DNA from 2 places in the Xanthobacter lutulentifluminis genome. Region 1 is predicted to be linked to the other one. Evidence: predicted binding sites of a transcription regulator. Region 1 holds the regulator's gene; the other holds the start of a gene.
The links. Region 1 encodes PhoB, which activates phosphate uptake and scavenging genes when phosphate is short. Its sites were predicted from a motif close to TGTCATNNANCTGTCAT; they were not measured.
Positions count from the first base shown of each region.

Region 2: V5F49_RS13860 (YdcH family protein) is a predicted target of PhoB. The motif match lies at 1,937-1,953, and genes of this name have one in related genera.

Region 1 covers NZ_CM195525.1:1,611,221-1,614,620, forward strand. Annotated here, with positions in the region: gene V5F49_RS07265 (flavin monoamine oxidase family protein) at 1-851, shown strand, start outside; gene phoB (phosphate regulon transcriptional regulator PhoB) at 1,071-1,772, opposite strand; gene phoU (phosphate signaling complex protein PhoU) at 1,893-2,621, opposite strand; gene pstB (phosphate ABC transporter ATP-binding protein PstB) at 2,642-3,400, opposite strand, start outside.
Region 2 covers NZ_CM195525.1:3,025,007-3,028,406, reverse strand. Annotated here, with positions in the region: gene V5F49_RS13865 (ABC-F family ATP-binding cassette domain-containing protein) at 1-1,597, opposite strand, end outside; gene V5F49_RS13860 (YdcH family protein) at 1,732-1,911, opposite strand; gene V5F49_RS13855 (YdcH family protein) at 2,159-2,365, shown strand; gene V5F49_RS13850 (peroxiredoxin) at 2,494-2,979, opposite strand; gene V5F49_RS13845 (protein-disulfide reductase DsbD domain-containing protein) at 3,055-3,400, opposite strand, start outside.

The DNA.
Region 1 (3,400 bases):
GCGCCTTCTCCGGCAGCGCCCGCTTCGTGGTGGGGCCGTTCGAACGGGCCAAGGAGCTGGACCAGATCTCAACCGTGGACGTCTCCCGCGCCGAGGAGCGCGAGGGCGAGGACGTCTGCCGGCAGGGCATCGGCACGCTGGTGGCCCAGCTCGCCCGCCCGCTCACCGTGCGGCTGGAGACCGCCGCCCGCAGCGTCGATCTCGGCGCGCGGCTGGTGGCGGTGCAGACCAGCAAGGGAACGCTGCTCGGCCGCACGGTCATCGTCGCCGTGCCCCCCTCGATCATCGCCTCCGGCAAGCTGCGCATCCAGCCGGCGCTGCAGCCGCGCTACCGCACGGCGGTGGAGAAGATCACGCTCGGCGCCTACGACCACATCGCCTTCCGTCTGCCACGCAACCCTGTGGGGCTCGGCAGCGACGATACGGTGTTCTTCAAGTCCGACAGCCCGCGCGGCTATGCCCTGCGCGCCCGCATCGGCGGCAGCGACCTCTACACGCTGGAGGTGGGCGGCGATGTGGCGACCGGTCTCGCCGACGGCGCGCCGGAGGCTGCGGCGGCCTTCCTGAAGAGCGCGCTGACGCAGGAATTCGGCGCCGATGTCGCCGCCAAGGTCGGCAAGGTGCACGCCACGCGCTGGACCAAGGAGCCGTGGGCGATGGGCGCCTTCTCCTGCGCCCTTCCCGGCTACGGCAACATGCGGCGCGCCTTCATCGAGACCGTTGCCGGGCGGCTCGTGTTCGCCGGCGAGCATGCGCACGAGACGCTCTGGGGCACCGTGGGCGGTGCCTGGCTCTCGGGCGACCGCGCCGCGCGGCAGGTGCTGGGCCTCATCGGCGTGCGCTCGGGCTAGGTGGGTTCGCGGGCCGGGCGAACGTGCAGGGCGTGGCAGGATGCTGCCGCCGTCCGCTAAGGCCGTCGGGCTGCGGCATCGATGCCACCCGCGCACCGGCCGCCGCTTCGACGATCGCCGGGCCTTCGATGCCGTCGGCGGACCGGAGGTCACGCGGACCACGACCGGTGCGCCCCCCGAGGGCGCCTCCAGCTGCGACCTCGGGCATCGGCGCGCCCCTCAGTGGGCGCGGGCGAACATCTCGTTGAACGAATAGCCGGCCCCGCGCACGGTGCGGATGGGGTCCGACTGGCGGCCGCGGTTGATGGCCTTGCGCAGGCGGCCGACGTGCACGTCCACCGTGCGCTCGTCGATATAGACGTCCTGGCCCCACACGCCGTCGAGCAGCTGCTCGCGGGAGAAGACGCGGCCGGGGCTCTGCATCAGGAATTCGAGCAGGCGGAACTCGGTGGGGCCGAGATGGACCTCGCGCCCGGCGCGATGCACCCGGTGGGTCTCGCGGTCGAGCTCGATGTCGCCGGCGCGCAGCAGGGTCGCCACATGCTCCGGCTTGGCGCGGCGTAGCAGGGCCCGCACCCGCGCGAGCAGCTCGGGGACGGAGAAGGGCTTCACCACGTAATCGTCCGCGCCGGTGGCGAGGCCGCGCACGCGCTCGGTCTCCTCGCCGCGGGCGGTGAGCATGATCACCGGCAGGCGCTCGGTCTCCGGCCGGGTGCGCAGCCGCCGGCACAGCTCGATGCCGGACAGGCCGGGCAGCATCCAGTCGAGGATGACGAGGTCCGGCACGGTCTCGCGCAGGCGCGTCTCCGCCTCGTCGCCGCGGGCGACGCTCTCCACGCCATAGCCCTCCGACTCCAGATTGTACCGGAGGAGGAGGGTCAGCGGCTCTTCATCTTCCACGATCAGAATACGCGCCGGCACTGTGCATCACCGTCTTCGTGCTGGACCCGCACCGGCGCTGCCGGTTCGGGAGCTTTGCCTGCCCCGCGCCGACGTTTCCGGCTCAGGAGTGCTGCATGCCCCCGCGCCGGCGTTGCCGGCTCAGGCCTGGGCGGAACGGCCCGGGAAGGCCAGGGTGGTCTCGCTGGAGGCGTCCGCCTTGGGGCGGCTCTCCGGCAGGTTCTGGCCGGTCACCATGTAGTAGACGATCTCCGCGATGTTGGTCGCGTGGTCGCCGATACGCTCGATGTTCTTGGCGCAGAACAGAAGGTGCGTGCACACCGAGATGTTGCGCGGGTCCTCCATCATATAGGTGAGGAGCTCGCGGAACAGGGAGGTGTACATGGTGTCGATGGCGCCGTCGCGGCCCCACACTTCCACCGCCTTGGCCTCGTTGCGGGCGGCGTAGGCGTCGAGCACCTCCTTGAGCTGCTCCAGCACCAGGTCGGAGATGTGCTCCACGCCCCGGACCAGCTTGGCGGGGTGGTACTCGCCCTCGATGGCGATGACGCGCTTGCCCACGTTCTTGGCGAGGTCGCCGATGCGCTCGAGGTCGTTGGCGATCCGGATGGAGGCCACGATCTCGCGCAGGTCGTTGGCGACCGGCTGGCGCTTGGCGATGACGAGGATGGCGCGATCCTCGATCTCGCGCTGCATCTGGTCGACGGTGGCGTCCACCAGCACGACCTTCTGGGCGAGGGCCACGTCGCGGCGGATCAGCGAGGTCACGCCATCAGCGACGAGGCGCTCGGCCTGCCCGCCCATCTCGACGACCTTGCGGCCGATTTCCTTCAGCTCCTGATCGAAGGAAGCTACGGTATGCTCCGGCATCTCAGTCATCCTTCTGCTCGTCAGCCGAAGCGGCCGGTGATGTAGTCGCGCGTCTTGATCTGGGTCGGGTTGGTGAAGATCACGTCCGACGGCGCCACCTCGATCAGCTCGCCGAGATAGAAGAACGCGGTGATGTCGGCGCAACGCGCCGCCTGCTGCATGTTGTGCGTCACGATGACGATGGTGAATTCCTGCTTCAGCTCGTCGATCAGATCCTCGATCTTCGAGGTGGAGATCGGGTCGAGCGCCGAGGTGGGCTCGTCGAGCAGGATCACTTCCGGGCGCACCGCGATGGTGCGGGCGATGCACAGGCGCTGCTGCTGGCCGCCCGACATGCCGAGCGCCGAGGTGTGCAGGCGGTCCTTGGTCTCGTCCCAGATGGCGGCCTTGCGCAGGCACCATTCCACGCGCTCGTCCATCTGCGCCTTGTTCAGCCGCTCGTGCAGCTTCACGCCGAAGGCGATGTTGTCATAGATCGACATGGGGAAGGGCGTGGGCTTCTGGAACACCATGCCGATGCGGGTGCGCACGATGGTGGGGTCGAGCTCCTTGCCGACGATGTTCACGCCGTCATACAGCACCGAGCCCTCGGCCCGCTGGCCGGGGTAGAGGTCGTACATGCGGTTGAACACGCGCAGCAGCGTGGACTTGCCGCAGCCCGACGGCCCGATCATCGCGGTGACGCGCTTCTCGGGGATCTCGAAGTTGATGTTCCGCAGCGCGTGGTTGCTGCCGTAGTAGAACTGCAGGTTGTCGACCTTGATCTTCACGGGCGCGGG
Region 2 (3,400 bases), 1.4 Mb from region 1:
TCGATGCCGTGGCGCTCTTGCCGCCATCCGGCTCCGCGGTCTCGTTCTCCGCGGCCTTCCCGTCCCTGCCCTTCTGCGCCGGCGCGCCCTTGTCGCGCGCCTCCACGCCACGGCCGCGCTGGGTGACCATGTCGGAATAGCCGCCGGCATATTCGCGGAACACGCCGTCGCCCTCCGCCACGATCACGCTCGACACGGTGCGGTCGAGGAAGTCGCGGTCATGGCTGACCAGAATCACCGTGCCGGGATAGTCGGCCACCATCTCCTGCAAGAGGTCGAGGGTTTCGAGATCGAGGTCGTTGGTGGGCTCGTCCAGCACCAGCATGTTGGAGGGCAGCGCCAGCGCGCGGGCCAGCATCAGCCGCCCCCGCTCGCCGCCCGACAGCACGGAGAGAGGGGCGTTGGCCTGGTCGGGGGTGAACAGGAAGTCCTTGAGATAGCCGATCACATGCTTGGGCTGGCCTCCCACCATCACGGTATCGGAGCCGCCGCCGGTCATGGCGTCCTTCAGCGTGGTGCCGGGATCGAGCGCGGCGCGCTTCTGGTCGAGGCTGCCGATCTCGAGGTTGGTGCCGAGCTTCACGCTGCCGGCGTCGGGAGCGAGCTCGCCGGTGAGCAGCTTGATCAGCGTGGTCTTGCCGGCGCCGTTGGGACCGATGATGCCGATGCGGTCGCCGCGCAGGATGCGGGTGGAGAAATCGCGCACCACGACGCGGTCGTCATAGGCCTTGGCGATGTGCTTCGCCTCGATCACCAGCTTGCCGGAGGTCTCGGCCTCGGTCACCGTGATCTTCACGTTGCCCTGGGCGCGGCGCTCCTCCCGGCGATCCTTGCGCATGGAATGCAGCAGTCCGAGGCGGCGCACGTTGCGCTTGCGCCTTGCGGTGACGCCGTAGCGCAGCCAGTCCAGCTCGGCGACGATCTTGCGGTCGAGCTTGTGACGCTCGGTCTCCTCCTGCTCCAGCACGCCATCGCGCCAGGCCTCGAAGCCGGAAAAGCCCTGCTCCAGCCGGCGCGTCTGCCCGCGATCGAGCCAGACGGTGGCGCGCGAGAGGGTTTCGAGGAAGCGCCGGTCGTGGCTGATGAGGACGATGGCGGACTTCAGCCCGCGCAGCTCCTTTTCCAGCCATTCGATGGCGGGCAGGTCCAGATGGTTGGTCGGCTCGTCCAGGAGGAGGACGTCCGGCTCCGGCGCGATCACGCGCGCGAGCGCCGCCCGGCGGGCTTCGCCGCCGGACAGGGTGGACGGGTCCTCGTGACCCGTCAGGCCCAGCTCTTCGAGAAGATACTGGGCGCGATAGGCGTCATCTCCCGGCCCGAGCCCCGCCTCCACATAGGAGAGGGTCGTGGCGTGGCCGGCGAAATCCGGCTCCTGCGGCAGGTAGCGCACGGTGGCGCCCGGCTGGAAGAAGCGCGTTCCGGAATCCGGCGCGACCAGTCCGGCCGCGACCTTCAGCAGCGTGGACTTGCCGGAGCCATTGCGCCCGACAAGGCACACGCGCTCCCCGGCGGACACGGAAAGCTCCGCGCCGTCGAGCAGTGGCGTCGCGCCGTAGCGCAGATGGATGTCCTGGAGGAGAACGAGGGGAGGAGCCATGCCGCCGGATTAAAGCCCCCCGCGCCGGAACGCAAAGGGGACATGGCCGGCACGGCACCCGCCGCGCGTTTCCCGTCAGGGACACGACCGCCCGCGCCGGACGCAGGAGCGCCCGCTCGGGTGGTCTCGCAATGTCAGTGGACTGTGGTGGATCCGTCGAACCGGGACATCTGGTCCTTGAGAACCAGCTTCTTGCGCTTCAGCTCGGCTACACGCAAAGGATCCGAAGCGGGACTGGAGAGCTCTCGGCTGAGCTCCTGCTCGATGGCTGCATGGCGCCGCTTCAGCTCCTGAAGGTGCGACTGGATGGACATTCTGAGCCACTCCCTGTCTGCAACACTTCATCATCCTGTCATGGGCCCGGCTAAGAGTCGACCGCCTTTCTTGCGTCTCCGGCAACGTCCTATCTTGCAGCGCGGCAAGCCCGTGCCATAGTCATCGGGAATGCGGGGGCGGCGGGCGGCGCGCGACCCACGGTGCGGATGCGGGCTTCGGCCGGCGCGCGCGCCTTGCGCCGCCGGGCCGCACGGGCGGGTGACGCCGCCGGTGACGGAAGTGGGCATGACGAGCGACGACGAACGCGATCTGAGGCTGCTCCTGGAGCGCCTGAAGCAGGAACACCGGGATCTCGACAGCGCCATCGACGCGCTGACCGCGGTTTCAGGGTCGGACGTGCTGCAGATCCAGCGGCTGAAGAAGCGCAAGCTGCAGCTGAAGGACCGCATCAGCCAGGTCGAGGACCAGCTGTTTCCCGACATCATCGCCTGAGGCCCCATCCCGGACACGGTCGGGACGGCCCATTCGCGCCCGCCGCAAGGGTGGCGCGGCGGGACGCGGTGCGACGCATCGGCATGGCTGGGGGCCAGGGCCGGAAAGGCGTCAGGCCCCCACGGGCATCACAGCTGCGACAGCATCGCCTTGGCGCCGGACACCTCGGCCGTGCCGGGCGTCTCCTCGATGTTGAGGCTTTTGACCACGCCGTCCTCGACGACCATGGAATAGCGCTTGGAGCGCACGCCGAGGCCGGCGGCGGAAGCGTCGATGGTCAGGTCCAGCGCCTTGGCGAAGGACGCGTCCGGATCGGACAGGAACACGATCTTGCCGTCGGCGCCGGAGGCCTTCTCCCACGCGCCCATGACGAACGGATCGTTCACCGACACCACCGCGATGGCGTCCACGCCCTTGGCCTTGATGGCATCCGCCTCGTGGACATAGCCCGGCAGGTGGTTGCGGTGGCAGGTGGGGGTGAAGGCGCCGGGAACGGCGAAAAGCACCACCTTCTTGCCGGCGAAGACCTCATCCGTGGTCTTCGGCACCGGGCCGTCCTCGGTGGTCACGCGAAAGGTGGCGTTGGGCAGTTTGTCGCCAACCGAAATGGGCATCGCTTTCTCCGCTGTCTGGGCCGTTGCCGGCCGGCGCCGACAATAGGCGGTTTTCGCGCGGCGAACAGCGCCTGCTCAGCGCGCCGGCACCGTCACCTGCGTCGCCACCGCCTTCGGGCCGTCCACCAGCGTGAGGGTGATCACGGCGCCCGTGGGGTCCACCCCCGCCGGCACGCCGTCCAGCGGCACCACGAAGCGCGCCATGCCGTCCGGCAGCGCCGTCTTCTGCGGCAAAGGCAGCGCCCAGCGCGCGTCCGGCCCCTCGGCGAACAGGTCCGCCTTCGGGCTCATGGCGCGCGCCTCGATGACAAGGCGAGGCGGCGTCGCGGACGTATCAAGGCTCACCGCGCGCACCCCCGGCGTCTCGGCCGCGCCCGGCGGCTGCGGGGCGGGGACCAGCGCCCGCGCGGTGACGATGCGG